One region of the Mycolicibacterium gadium genome, then DNA from elsewhere that is predicted to be linked to it. Evidence: predicted binding sites of a transcription regulator. Region 1 holds the regulator's gene; the other holds the start of a gene.
The links. The regulator LexA, encoded in region 1, represses DNA repair genes until DNA is damaged. The targets are predictions, from matches to a motif close to CGAACANNTGTTCG.

Region 1 (7,289 bases):
GTCGGCTACACCAACGCGGGCAAGTCGAGTCTTCTCAACGCACTGACCGGCGCCGGTGTCCTCGTGGAGAACGCATTGTTCGCCACGCTCGAACCGACAACGCGCCGTGGGGAATTCGCCGACGGCCGGCCCTTCGTCCTGACCGACACGGTGGGGTTCGTCCGGCACCTGCCGACCCAGTTGGTCGAGGCGTTTCGGTCTACTCTGGAGGAGGTCGTCGACGCCGACCTGCTCGTGCATGTCGTCGACGGCTCCGATGTCGGCCCGCTGGCGCAGATCAACGCGGTGCGCCAAGTGGTCAACGAGGTGGTTACCGATCATGACGGCAAACCGGTCCCAGAGCTGGTGGTGGTCAACAAGATCGACGTAGCAGACGACCTCGCGCTGGCGCAGCTTCGGCGGGCCCTGCCGGATGCGGTGTTCGTCTCCGCACACACGGGTGACGGTCTGGGGCGGCTGCAGCAGCGGATGGCCGAACTCATCGCTCCGACGGACACGGCGGTGGATGTGACGATTCCCTATGACCGCGGCGATCTGGTCAACAAGGTGCATGCCGACGGTCGCATTGATGCGACCGAGCACACCGCCGACGGCACGAGGATCAAGGCTCGCGTGCCGATTCCGTTGGCGGCCACGTTGAGCGAATACTCAACGTTCTAGGTTGGGCGCCGATACCATCGGCGGATGACGCGGCTCGACCCCTTCCGCCACCCGCGGGCGCGCGACGAGTTCATCGCCAAATACGACGCCGTCGTCGCCGACTGACCCGTCGATTGCGAAGAGCGCGACCTCACTACCGAATTCGGCGCCACGCATGTGATCGTGAGTGGTCCGGAGTCGGCGCCGCCGCTTGTTCTCCTGCACGGGGCGGCGGCCACCGCGACCATGTGGCGTCCGGTCATCGAGACGCTCAGCGCGACCTATCGGTGCTATTGCGTGGACACGATCATCGAAGGCAACAAGAGTATTGCCAGCAGACGGATCCTCGGCAAAGTCAAACTCGTGGAATGGTTGCGCCGGGTGTTCGCTGCGCTCGATATCAAGCAGGCAAGGGTGGTCGGCCTCTCCTACGGCGGCTGGCTCGCGGCCAATCTCGCGCTGCACGCGTCCGAACTTGTACATCGTCTTGTATTGCTTTGTCCAGCAGCGACATTCGCACCTATTACTCTCAAGTTCTATCAGGGGGTATTCTCGGCGAGCCTCTCGCGATCACCGGAGCGGGCCCGCCACTTCGTGCAGTGGCTGTCGAGTACGCCGAATGTGGAGGCCGACCCCATAGCGGATCTCATCGTGACGGCACTGCTGTCGAACAAGCCGGTCCCCACCGGGTTGACACCACCGACGGTACTTTCCGACGACGCACTTCAGCGGATCGCCGTGCCGACAACGGTTTTGATAGGGGATCGCGAAGTGATCTACCGCGGCGGTCCGCACGCAGCGATTGCCAGGGCGCAACGGTTGATCCCAGACGTCCGGACGGACCTCATCCCCGGTGCCAACCATATTCTGACTCTCGACTGTCCGAAAGAACTTGCGGCCGAATTGCTCACTGCACTGGCCTGATAAAGCCAAAAGATCCCCGAACCCATGAGGATTCGGGGACCTTTTCGTAAAGCTAGTTCTGCTCGGCTTCCTGGCGCTTCTCGGCGGTCTTGGCTGCGCCGCGCGCAGCCTCGGCTTCGGCTTCCTTCTGGGCGGCATTGCGCTGGGCCTCGGCCTTGTCCTGCTGAGCCTGGCCTTCGCGGTACAGGTCGTCACGTCCGGCGACCGCGCCCGCGACCTCCTTGACCTTGCCCTTCACGCCCTCGACGACGCCTTTGATGGCTTCCTCGGGTCCGCTGTTCTTGTCCGACATTCGTTGTCTCCTTGCTGAGGGGTCAGGTGGTCATCAGATCCCCGATTAGGCGGTTCGCTAAACCCATTCCGCGCCATGGTGGCTGACGTCACATCGCTGTCCGGCGTCGGTTGATAGCGGTATAGCTGCCGCGGCAACAGAACTCGCGAGCCGGGAGTCAAAAGCGATGGCTGCGTATGGTCACCGTAGATGTCGGGCGCACATAAACCCCGATTTCATTCCGATATGAGTTTCTTGTATCCGGTCGCCGGGCAATTCGATTCGGCGCTTCGCTGGGCAAGATCCGAAGATTTTGCACATAGCCGAGGTATTTTCTGTCTCAGAGTTTGCGTGTGTTCTTTGGTTATCAACGTCTTCTGACGGACAGTTGACGGGCGCGATACGTTTCATGGAATTTGCGCCGACTGTGGGAGGGTCAATGAGCGGGCAGCAGAGTCGGCGCCGCATGGTGCGTTATCGGCTCGGAATCAGTTTGCTGACATTGTCGATGGCTGTCTTGTTGGCACCGATCACGGCGGCGCAACCGGATGCCGACGCTAACGCAGCGATAACCGCGGCGTGGGAGGCCAGCGGCGGTGACGGCGGCCCACTGGGACCCAAAAACGGCGGCGTCTACCCGGCCGGCCCCGGTTTCGGCCAAAACTTCGCTGGCGGCAAGATCTTCTTCACGCCTGCGACCGGCGCACACTTCGTACAGGGTGCCATCTTGGAGAAGTACGAGTCGCTCGGTGGCCCAGCCGACAGTGATCTGGGGTTCCCCACCATCGATGAGGGGCCCGGGCGAGCGCCGGACAGTCGAAACGTCACGTTCAGCGCGACGGACAAGCCGGTCATCTTCTTCACACCTGCGACCGGCGCACGTGTGGTCCGTGGGCCGATCAACGCCGCGTGGGACAAGCTCGGTGGTTCGTCGGGCACACTCGGCGTACCAGCGGAGGACGAGGTCTACAAGGGCGACGCCGTCTCGCAGAAGTTCACCGGCGGCGAATTGTCGTATGACATTCGCAAGAAGTCCTTCACCACCGTGCCGCCGGAACTTGCAGCTCAGTTGGGCGACCTGCAGTTTCCCGATGATCCGACCGCGGCGATCAATGCCGCCCGGCGCGCCGCCGGAGGACCGCTGGGGCCGCTGGGCGCCGCCGACGGAGCGCCCTTCCCGGTCGGCAAGGACGGACTGAGGCAGAACTTCGCCGGCGGCGCGATCTTCTACACACCTGCCACCGGTGCGAACGTCGTGACCGGACAGGTGCTGGCCAAGTACGAGAGCGTCGGCGGGCCCGAAGGCGATCTCGGCTTCCCGCTCACCAGCGAGGTCGATGGCGGGCTGTCAACTGCCAGCCGCATGTCCAGCTTCGCGGCCGAGGACAAGCCGGTCATCTTCTGGACGCCGGATCACGGTGCGGTGATCGTGCGGGGTGCCATGGCGGCAGCCTGGGACCGGCTCGGCGGGGCCAAAGGCGAGCTGGGCGCGCCGATGGCCGACCAGACGGAGGCCGGCGACGTCGTCACGCAGCGCTTCACCGGTGGCGTCATTTCGTGGGACCGAACGAAGAACACCTTCAGCACCGAACCGGCCAATCTGGCCGCCGAATTGGCCGGACTCGAGGTGCCGGGTCAGCAGTCGGCGCCCGAGACGCCGGGCAGCCCGCAGGCGTCAGATTCGGACGACACCAACAAGTGGTGGAAACCGAACGTGTGGTGGCTGCTGGCGCTCGTGCCGTTGGTGGCAGTGATCGGAGCCGTCGTGCTCGCGATCGCGCTGCGGCGCCGCAACAAGACCGATCCTTTTGCGCCCGACGAATCTCTTGCGATGCAGGACGTCCGGTTCAGTGGCGACGCCGATGCCGCGTACAGCACCGCGGCCGCTCCGGATCGGGTGACCAGCGACGACGAGTACGCCGCGGCGATGTTCGGCGATCGCTACGCAGGCGAGGAATTGGGCTCACTGCCCCGCCGGGGCGAGGATATGACACCGGAGGCCGTGCCCGAGGAGGAAGACCTTTGGGGTGCGCCGTCGTCGGCATCGAGCGTTCAGGAGACCGCGCAGGATGCCGAGGACGCCAAGGATAACGACGAGCCGCCGGCCCCTGAAGGCGAGTCCGACGATGAAGACGACCCGGACGCGGTCGATACGGCCCCGACTCGTATTCAGACCGGCGAAGCGGTGATCGCGGCCGCGGCGGCGGCCGCCGCGGTCAAGCGCGACCCCCTCATCGATACCGGACGCCATGCCCGGATCGAGGTGGACGACGACCTGCCGTCGCAGCGCGTTGCTTTCATGGTGCCGCTCGACGACCCGAACGAGGCACCAGAGGGCTACCCGGTCAAGGCGAATACCAAGACTGGTGTGTATTGGACACCCAGCAGTCCGTTATATGACGACGCCCGCGCCGAAATCTGGTTCGCCAGTGAGGAACTCGCGCGCGTGAACGGTTTCGTCACCGACGATGAGGCGCGCTAGATCTTACGGATCACCGTCACGACCTTGCCAAGCACGGCGGCGTCGTTACCGGGAATCGGATCGAACGCCGGGTTGTGCGGCATCAGCCATACCTGACCGCGCGTGCGCTTGAACGTCTTCACCGTCGCCTCACCGTCGATCATCGCGGCGACGATGTCGCCGTTGTCGGCAACGTTCTGTTGACGCACGACCACCCAGTCGCCGTCACAGATCGCCGCGTCGACCATGGAGTCGCCGACCACCTTCAGCAGGAACAGCGAGCCCTCGCCGACCAATTCGCGCGGTAGCGGGAAAACATCCTCGACGGCCTCTTCGGCCAGGATCGGGCCGCCGGCGGCGATGCGGCCCAACACCGGGACGAACGTCGGCTCCGGTAACGCATCCGACCCTGCGACGTCGGTGGCGACGACCGGGGGGCCGCTGTCCGCCCCGCGCACGTCCACGGCGCGTGGCCGGTTGGGGTCGCGTCGCAGATAGCCCTTGCGCTCCAGAGTGCGCAACTGGTGGGCCACCGACGACGTCGACGTCAGCCCGACCGCGTCGCCGATCTCTCTGATGCTCGGGGGATAGCCGCGACTGGTCACCGAGGCGCGGATCACATCGAGGATGGTGCGTTGACGCTCGGTGAGCCCGGTGTCGAGCCCACCGCGCCCGCCGGTGCCGGCTGCGCCACCCGGGGTATCGCTGCTGGAGTCCATGGCGCGAATCTAGCCCGCGGCCGCCGATTAATCAAACATGTGTTCGAGGCGTGTCGGATCGCCACGTGCTGGTGAGACCTTGACGACCCGGAGACGACTCGGGCATCAGAACTTGTCGGTGGGTGCCGCTATCGTTTGGCAACAGTTCGATCACATGTTCTATTAATCGAACACCTGAGCGAGTATGTTCGAACACACAAGCGAACGACCTTGGACCGGAAGGCAGGAAGATGACGATTCTCGAGACGCGGGAAATCCAGGCAACACCTGTGGTCAGGCCGGGTGTCCGGCCCGCGGGTGCACGGCGGCGGCCGCCGTCACGGCGGCCCGGCGGCGCTCCGGTGCGGTACCGCAGCTCCGGTGTCCTCGTGTCGCGCGCTCCGCGCCGGCGCCGCCCCATCACCCCGGTCACGACGGTCCTGTTGGCAATGGTCGCCGCAGGCATCACAGTGTGGCTCGGCCTGGTGGCACAGTTCGGCGGTGTCGTCGGCGAATCGGCCCCAGTGCCCGACCGGCTCGCGGTGGTTCAGGTGCAGACGGGCGAAACGCTGCAGCAGGTGGCGGGCCGAGTGGCGCCCGATGCGCCGGTGGGAAGCGTTGTCGACCGGATCCGCGAACTCAACCAACTCGACACGGTGGCGATTCATGCCGGCCAGACACTGATCGCACCGATCAGTTGACGGTGCGCTGTGGGCGGTGAAAACATCAGCCCCGCAAGGGTATTCGGTAACACCACGATGGGATATGTGCCAATCAGCACGAACCTGGGCTCGCGAACTCCCGCGCAGGTACGCTCAGAGGCGTTCGGGTTGGTCGTTTGGTGGTGTGGCGAAGGAGCGGTGATGCACTGTCCGTTCTGTCGTCATCCCGATTCCCGAGTGGTCGACTCCCGGGAAACCGACGAAGGCCAGGCGATTCGCCGCCGCAGATCATGCCCGGAATGCGGTCGTCGCTTCACGACGGTCGAGACGGCGGTGCTCGCCGTCGTCAAACGCAGCGGTGTCACGGAGCCGTTCAGCCGGGAGAAGGTCGTCAAAGGCGTGCGCCGCGCCTGCCAGGGCCGGGCGGTCGACGACGACGCGCTGAATCTGCTTGCTCAGCAGGTCGAGGACGCGGTGCGAGCCACCGGTTCGGCTGAGGTCCCCAGCAATGAGGTGGGCCTGGCCATCCTCGGTCCGCTCCGTGACCTCGACGAAGTCGCCTACCTCCGGTTTGCCTCGGTCTACCGCGGATTCACGTCGGCAGAGGATTTCGAGCGCGAGATCAAGGAGCTGCGTGAGCATCGCGAATCTCCACAGCCGGCCCAGAGCTGACCCGCCCCCTCACTCGATCTGTTTCGTACCGTCGTTGACGACGCGCCCTGCGACCCGCACCCAGCCCTCGGGGCTCCACTCGGTGGATATTCTCGACCCCTTACCCTGCACGATCTCCAGGTCCTGGCTGAGGTAGTCGGTGATGCGGACCGCCGCGGCGCCGGTGGCCTCGTCCTCCGGGACGCCGAGATCGGCGGCGAACATCCTTGAGCGGATCACTCCGGCGGCTTTGTCGAGCCAGGTCCACAGATAGTGCTCGGCCGCATCGGTGTAGTCGGACGGATCCGCCGCCATCAGTTCGTCGACGGACGCGAGGTCATAGATCGCGAAGTCCGGAGCCCATTCCGAACGCGCACTCACGGCCGTCAGATCGCCGTCGTAGGTGACCTGCACGATGCCCGCGGGCACCTGCAAGGTGTTGATGGCGAAACCCTGCTCGCGCAGCCACCACGAGGCACCCACGGTCGGATGGCCCGCAAAGGGCAATTCGACGGCCGGGGTGAAGATCCGCGCGTGCGCCGTGCTGGAGCCGCTTTGCGGCAGATCGATGAAAATGGTTTCGCTGTAACCCAATTGGGTGGCGATCCGTTGACGGTCGGTGGGCTCGACGGTGCTGTTGTCGACAACGCCTAGCGGATTTCCGAAGTTGCCGTCGGGGTCGGTGAATACCCGCAGTACCGTTACGTCGATGGCCATGGACCGATGCTACCGAGGTGCGTCGACGTCTTCAGGTGGCGCTGCGCTCGTCGTGGTCCATCGCGTCGAGTACGGCGACCCGGGTGTCGGCCGAGCCTGAGATCGCACCCTCTTCGATGCCGGTGCGCAGCAATCCGCGCAGATAATCCTGGTCGTAGACCGCGGGTTCGGTGGAAAGAATGAACTGCTCGAGAACCTCGACGAACCGGTCTGGGTCGTCGTGGAACGGGAAGTGCCCGGAACCCTCGAAGATCTCCAGCAGTGAG
Region 2 (7,289 bases), 1.1 Mb from region 1:
CCAACGGATTCCGATGGCGTCGTCACCGCGTTCCTGGAGAAGACGCAGGATCCGCCGACAGATCAGATCAACGCCGGATGTTACGTGTTCAAGCGCGAGGTCATCGATCGCATCCCGAAGGGACGCGCGCTGTCCGTCGAACGCGAGGTGTTCCCGGGCCTGCTCGCGGACGGCCTCCGGGTGTGCGGCTACGTCGACTCCACGTACTGGCGGGACATGGGGACACCCGAGGATTTCGTGCGCGGCTCGGCCGATCTGGTCCGCGGTATCGCGCCGTCACCCGCGCTGCACGGGCACCGCGGCGAGGAGCTCGTCCACGACGGGGCGAGCGTCGCGCCAGGTGCGCTGCTCATCGGCGGCACGGTCGTCGGTCGAGGCGCCGAGATCGCCGGTGGTGCACGTCTGGACGGTGCGGTGATCTTCGACGGCGCCAAGATCGGAGCAGGGGCGGTGATCGAGCGGTCGATCATCGGCTTCGGGGCACGCATCGGGCCTCGCGCCCTCATCCGCGACGGCGTGATCGGCGACGGCGCGGACATCGGTGCGCGCTGCGAGCTGTTGCGCGGTGCGCGGGTGTGGCCGGGGGTCACGATCCCCGACGGCGGCATCCGCTACTCGACGGACATTTAGCGATTTCGGCGCGCTAGCAGTCGCTCAGCGATGGTTCGCGCACCGAAATCACCGGTTGCGAGCGGCGGCCGCCAACTGAGTGAGGCCGAAGTCGACGTCGTCCGGCAATGAGTCCAGTCGCCACCACCGAAGGTCCAGTGATTCGTCGCTACGCTCGATTTCCGCGCCTGCGGGCGCGCGCACGATGAACTGCATATCGAGGTGACGGGTCGGCACGCCCAGCGAACAAGTGACCGGGTGTACGTGCAGCGCGGCCAGCACCGGATCGATCTGCAGGCCGTCGATGCCCGACTCCTCGGTGGCCTCCCTCAGCGCGGCGGCGACGATGTCGGCGTCGGATTCCTCGCAATGCCCGCCCAGTTGCAGCCAACGGCCGAACCGTGGGTGGAGCGTGAGTAGCGCTTGGGTTCCGGTGTGGTCGAGCACCAGGGCCGAACCGGTCACGTGCCCCGGCTCGCAAGCGCGCAGACAGCCGTCGGGTCGCGCGGCCAGGAACGCCAGCACGGCATGGCGCAGCGAGTCCTGCCCGGGATCCGGTGCATGCCATTCGGTCAACGCCTGGACCGCCGACGCGTGCAGGGTCACTTGCGCACCAGCAGATCGTCGGTCGGCACTGGATCGCGTGGACCCGGCTGCTCGGGCGGGAAACCGATCGCGATGGCGCCCAACGGCTCCCAATCGGCTGGCAGGTCGAGCTCGTCGCGCACCAGATCGGCGGCGAAGATCGTGGACCCGATCCAGCAGCTGCCCACACCGCGCACCGCCAGCGCTACCAGCAGGGCCTGCACGGCGGCCCCGACCGCGACGGTGAACATCGTGTGCTCGGCAGCGGTGCGGTCGGCGTCGGGATAACTGTGCGCACCGTCAGGAACCATGAACGGGATGACGAGTTCTGGTGCGTCGTAGAGGATCTGGCCACGGTCGACGCGGCGCTCGACGGCATCGGCCGGTCGGCCATCGCCGATGAGATCGGCGCGCCACTTCTCCTTCATTCGATCCAGAAGGGCCAGCCGCGCGTCCGGGTCCTGCATCCACACGAACCGGACCGGCCGGGTGTGGTGCGGTGCTGGAGCGGTGAGCGCTTCGCCGATCGCGGCCTCGATCAGCTCGGGTGGCACGTCATCGTCGGCGAAAGTGCGTATCGACCGACGCAACAACTGCGCCTGACTGCGACCGAGCGCAATGGCCTCCTCGGTGCCCAGCCAGAACAGATCATCCTCTCCGGCGCGCACCAGGCGACGGGCATTCGAGCCGTCATCTGGCAGCGACAACCCGCGCACCACCGCGACCGGGATGTCGGTCAGCTTGCCCTTGACGAGATCGGCTGCCGCGGCGATCTCGTCGGCGACCGCGATCTCGGTGACAATCAACTCGTTGCCGTGCCGGTCGCGCGACCCTTCGTAGCCGTGCAGCACCTGCAGTCCCGCGGCGCCGATCGCGACGTCGGTCTGCCCGTTGCGCCACGCACGTCCCATGGTGTCGGTGACCACCACCCCGACGGCGACTCCGAGGCGTTTGTGCAGACCGCTTCGCAACGCCGCAGCGCTGGCATCGGGATCCGTTGGCAACAAGGCGAGTTCTGCGGAGTCGACGTTGGAACCGTCCACCCCGGCCGCTGCCTGTACCAGGCCGATCGCGTTCTCGGTGATCAGTGTTCTGCCCTTGCGAGCCAGTACCCGCACCGCTTCGGCGTCGATGAGCTTGCGTCGCAGGATGTCTCGCTGTTCGGCGTCGACGGGTGCATCGACGATACGACCCTCGCACTTGGACATCACCTTGCTGGTGACCACGAGGATGTCGTCGTCGCGGAGCCAGGGTGCGGCCGTGGCGATTGCCTCGGCAAGGTCATCACCCGGGCGAAACTCGGGCAGTCCTGGCACAGGCAGGATTTCGACGGCTGCCGCGGATCCGTGTTCGGTCATCGCCGTGGATCCACTTTCAGCCCGGCGACCTCCACTCCGGTGCGCACCATGTCGGCGGTCGTCGCCGGATCCTTCATCAACAGGGGTACGGCGCGCACCTCGACACCGTCGATCTCGGCGTGGTCACCTTCGTGGATCAGCCAGGCGTCGAGGATGCCGGTGCCGCTGCGCGCCCCGTAGTGCCTGCCGACTGCTTCAGAGGTGCTGTCCACACCGATGACAGACAGACATTCGTCGGCCATGCCGCGCAACGGCTTACCATCGATGATCGGGGAGTAGCCGATGACCCGCGCCGACGTCGTGCGCAGCGCGCCGCGAATGCCGGGGATGTTCAAGATCGATCCGATGCTCACCACCGGATTGGACGGGGCAATCAGGACGACGTCGGCGGTTTCGATGGCTTCGACGACGCCGGGGCCGGCGGTCGCCGCCTCGGCACCGACGAACGCGAAACTATGGGTGGGGACTTGCGCGCGGTATCGCACCCACCATTCCTGGAAGTGGATCGCCCTCTTCTCGCCGTCCTCGGGATCGGTGATCACGACATGGGTTTCGCTGCGGTCGTCGCTCGCGGGTAACAGTCGTGCACCGGGCGACCAACGGGCACATAACGCTTCGGTCACCTGTGACAGCGGATAGCCGGCGCGCAACATCTGGCTGCGCACAAGGTGGGTGGCGAGGTCGCGGTCGCCGAGGCCGAACCAGTCGGGCTGCACACCGTAAGCGGCGAGTTCTTCCTTGGCATGCCACGTTTCGTTGCGATGACCCCAACCGCGTTCGGGGTCGATGCCTCCGCCCAGCGTGTACATGCAGGTATCGAGGTCCGGGCAGATCCGAACCCCGAACATCCACGCGTCATCGCCGACGTTGACCACGGCGGTCAACTCGTGTGCCGACGTCCCGGAATCCTGGAATTGGCCCAGCCCCAACAGGTGCTGTACGCCGAGCAGGAAGCGGGCGCCGCCTACCCCGCCGACCAGAACCGTGACTTTCACAGTGACCGACACTAGGCCGTCGCGCGCGATCTGGGGCACGTGGCCGAGGGTGTGACAGACACGCCGATATTCCGACGCGCCGAATTCCGGTCACGGAATGGTATGAATTTCTGTTCCAACGCTTGACCACGGCTGCTAGCGCGTGTGTAATCACACCAGTGTCATTTCGCGGTTGGCCAGCCGGTTTCGGTGCCGCAGACCGAGATTCGATCATATGTTCGAATCTGAAATGGCCGCACAGTAAATAGTGGGGCTCAAGTTACGGATCTACGACATCAGGTGAGGAGGCGGAAAATGTCTTTTGAGTACAGCGATTTCGAGCATGCGGTCCGGTTCGACGACCGACTGCTTGGCTCAGTGGACAGCGCGCCGCACACCAATATTGGACCGGCACCGTTCGAGACGCCTCGGCGTCCTCAGTTGAGTCTGGTGCCCGCCCCGATTGATGTGCCGCCGGCAATCCCGGCTGTGCCGGCAATGCTCACGCCGGAGGACGACCTCTGGCAAGAGAAGGCATTGTGCGCACAAACCGACCCCGAGGCGTTCTTCCCCGAGAAGGGCGGCTCGACTCGTGAGGCCAAGCGCATCTGCCAGGGCTGTGAGGTGCGCGACGCGTGCCTCGACTACGCCCTGGCCCACGATGAACGCTTCGGCATCTGGGGCGGGCTCTCCGAACGTGAGCGCCGTCGCCTCAAGCGCGGCGTGATCTAGGCGAGTTGTTCACTCGTCCTCGATAGTGGGGTCGATAACGGAGGGTTCGACACCCAGATAAGTGGCGACTTGTGCCACCAGGACTTCGTGCAACAGCTCCGAGAGTTCGGCGGTGTCTTTCGCCCGTCGTTCGATCGGCTTGCGGAACAACATTATTCGCGCCCGTGTGGCGTTGCCGCGGACATCGACGCCCGCGGGGATCAGCCGGGCCAGGGCGACCGGGCCGTCGGCGATGACCTCGGGCGGCCATTGCACGCTTTCGGGATCCTTGGCCGAGATGCGGGGTATTTCGTCGACGGCGATGTCCAGCGTCGACACCCGATCCTGCCACCGGCGTTCGATCGGCTCGTAGGCCTCGAGCACCGCCATGTCGAACAGTTCGGCCCGGCTGCGCCAGCCCGGCACGGTCGGTGGAAGGAGCGGCCCGCGCATGTCGCGGCCGCGGCGTGATCGGTGGTGTCCGCGTTCGGCCACGGAGCGATCGTAACGGTTGGAGATCGACCCTCCGATGGCGCGCGTGTCCGGCGGCTTGCGCCGTTTGCGCACGATAACCTCTCGCTGTGAACGTTCCCCGTCGCTGCTGCCGGCCCGGGTGCCCCCACTATGCGGTCGCGACGCTGACATTCGTCTACTCCGACTCGACGGCAGTCGTCGGCCCGCTGGCCACGGTGTCCGAGCCCCACTCGTGGGATCTCTGCGTCCTGCACGCCGGCCGGATCACCGCGCCACGTGGATGGGAGCTCGTTCGCCACGCGGGTCCACTGCCGTCGCACCCCGACGAGGACGATCTGGTGGCGCTCGCCGACGCGGTGCGCGAAGGACGCGACATGGCGCCGCCGATCAACGGAGTGGCCGCAGGGTTTTCCGATCCGGTGACCGGTGTGTCGGGCGGCGCGCTGATGGCACCGCCGGCCCGCAGGTCCGAGTCCAACGGCCGCCGACGGGGCCACCTGCGGGTGTTGCCCGACCCGCCTGAATAGCAGAGCACTCGGCGAGGGCTAGCGCACATGCCTCTTTCATTCGACGGTTAGGCTGGCGCCAGTAGCCCACGTCACAAGGAGTTGTATGTCCCGGCCTGCCGCGGCTGTCCATCGCGTCATCAAGGCGTATGACGTGCGCGGCCTGGTCGGCGAAGAGATCGACGAGGATTTCGTCCGGGATGTCGGCGGCGCGTTCGCTCGGCTCATGCGCGGTGAGAACGCCACCCAGGTGGCGATCGGCTACGACATGCGAGACAGCTCGCCGTCGCTCGCGGAGGCATTCGCCGACGGTGTGGTCGCGCAGGGCCTCGATGTGGTGCGCGTCGGCCTGGCGTCCACCGATCAGCTGTACTTCGCCTCAGGTCTGCTGGACTGTCCGGGCGCAATGTTCACCGCGAGTCACAACCCGGCCGCCTACAACGGCATCAAGCTGTGCCGCGCAGGCGCCAAGCCCGTCGGCAAGGACACCGGGCTGCTGGCCATCAGCGAGGACGTGATCGCCGGGATACCGGCCTACGACGGGCCGCGTGGCTCGAAATCGGACCGCGATGTTCTCACGGACTACGGCGATTTTCTGCGATCACTGGTCAGCCTGGCCGGATTGCGGCCGCTGAAGGTCGCCGTCGACGCCGGCAACGGAATGGCGGGCCACACGGCTCCGGCTGTGCTGGGTTCGATTGCAGGAATCAGGCTCGCGCCGTTGTTCTTCGAACTCGACGGCACGTTCCCGAACCACGAAGCCAATCCGCTGGACCCGGCGAACCTCGTCGACCTGCAAGCGCACGTGCTGGCCACCGGTGCCGACATCGGGCTGGCGTTCGACGGCGACGCTGACCGCTGCTTCGTGGTCGACGAGCTGGGTAAGCCGGTTTCGCCGTCGGCGGTGACCGCGTTGGTGGCCGCCCGCGAACTCGGTCGAGAGATCGGCGCGACGGTGATTCACAACTTGATCACCTCGCGGGCCGTCCCGGAACTCGTGGCTGAACGGGGCGGCACCCCGTTACGTTCGCGCGTCGGACACTCCTACATCAAGGCACTGATGGCCGAGACCGGGGCGATCTTCGGGGGCGAGCATTCAGCGCACTACTACTTCCGCGACTTCTGGGGCGCCGACTCCGGGATGCTGGCGGCGCTGCACGTCTTGGCCGCGCTCAGTGAGCAGGACCGGCCGCTGTCCGACCTGATGGCCGACTACCAACGCTACGAAGCGTCGGGCGAGGTCAACTTCACGGTCACCGACGCCGAAGCGTGCATCGACCGGGTGCTGTCCTCCTTCGCGGCCCGCGTCCACTCGATCGACCACCTCGACGGGGTGACCGTCGATCTGGGCGACGGATCCTGGTTCAACCTGCGGATGTCCAACACCGAGCCGTTGTTGCGGCTCAACGTCGAGGCGCGGACCACGGAAGAGGTCGACGCGATCGTCGAACAGATCGGGGCCCGGATCTCCGCGCCAACTGAGGCGGCATCCGAGGTGCCGAAGTGAACGCCACCCACTCTCTGGTCGACCTCGACGACGTGGAAGGACTGCTGGCCGCCGACCGCGACGGCTCGCTGCGCGCGGCCGCGATGGCCGGCGCGCAGGTGCGCGCCACCGCCGCGGCGCTCGACGAGGGCGACCTGGATCAGCTGTGGAGCACCGAGCCCCCGCGCACCGTGATCTGGGTGGCCGGTCGCGGAAATGCCGAAGCGGCAGGGTCTCTGCTCGCCGCTGCGCTGGGTGGTTCGGTGGCCGCACCGATCGTCGTCGCCCCTGAGGTGCCGCCGTGGATCGGCGCGCTGGACGTGCTGATCGTGGCCGGCGACGATCCCGGCGATCCCGCTTTGGTGGCGGCCGCAGCCACCGGAGTGCGTCGCGGCGCCCGCGTCGTCGTCGTTGCGCCCTACGAGGGACCGTTGCGCGACGCCACTGCGGGACGATCCGTCGCACTGGCCCCGCGGGTGTGGGTGCCCGATGAATTCAGCTTCTCCCGTTATCTGGCCGCCGGCCTGGCGACACTGCACATGGTCGACCAGGGGCTCCGGGTGGACCTGGCCGCGCTGGCCGACGA

Region 2: cofD (2-phospho-L-lactate transferase) is a predicted target of LexA. The motif match lies at 3,755-3,768, and genes of this name have one in related genera.

Annotation. Positions count from the first base shown of each region.
Region 1 is NZ_AP022608.1:1,505,074-1,512,362, reverse strand. Features, by position in the region: gene hflX (GTPase HflX) at 1-660, shown strand, start outside; gene G6N36_RS07525 (alpha/beta fold hydrolase) at 817-1,563, shown strand; gene mbp1 (microaggregate-binding protein 1) at 1,616-1,855, opposite strand; gene G6N36_RS07515 (LGFP repeat-containing protein) at 2,274-4,316, shown strand; gene lexA (transcriptional repressor LexA) at 4,313-5,014, opposite strand; gene G6N36_RS07505 (LysM peptidoglycan-binding domain-containing protein) at 5,245-5,694, shown strand; gene nrdR (transcriptional regulator NrdR) at 5,857-6,327, shown strand; gene G6N36_RS07495 (PhzF family protein) at 6,337-7,023, opposite strand; gene G6N36_RS07490 (alpha/beta fold hydrolase) at 7,055-7,289, opposite strand, start outside.
Region 2 is NZ_AP022608.1:2,556,772-2,564,060, reverse strand. Features, by position in the region: gene manB (mannose-1-phosphate guanylyltransferase ManB) at 1-630, shown strand, start outside; gene G6N36_RS12525 (NUDIX hydrolase) at 679-1,215, opposite strand; gene G6N36_RS12520 (coenzyme F420-0:L-glutamate ligase) at 1,212-2,552, opposite strand; gene cofD (2-phospho-L-lactate transferase) at 2,549-3,547, opposite strand; gene G6N36_RS29530 (WhiB family transcriptional regulator) at 4,025-4,258, shown strand; gene G6N36_RS12505 (metallopeptidase family protein) at 4,268-4,690, opposite strand; gene G6N36_RS12500 (DUF3499 domain-containing protein) at 4,819-5,238, shown strand; gene G6N36_RS12495 (phosphomannomutase/phosphoglucomutase) at 5,324-6,724, shown strand; gene G6N36_RS12490 (TobH protein) at 6,721-7,289, shown strand, end outside.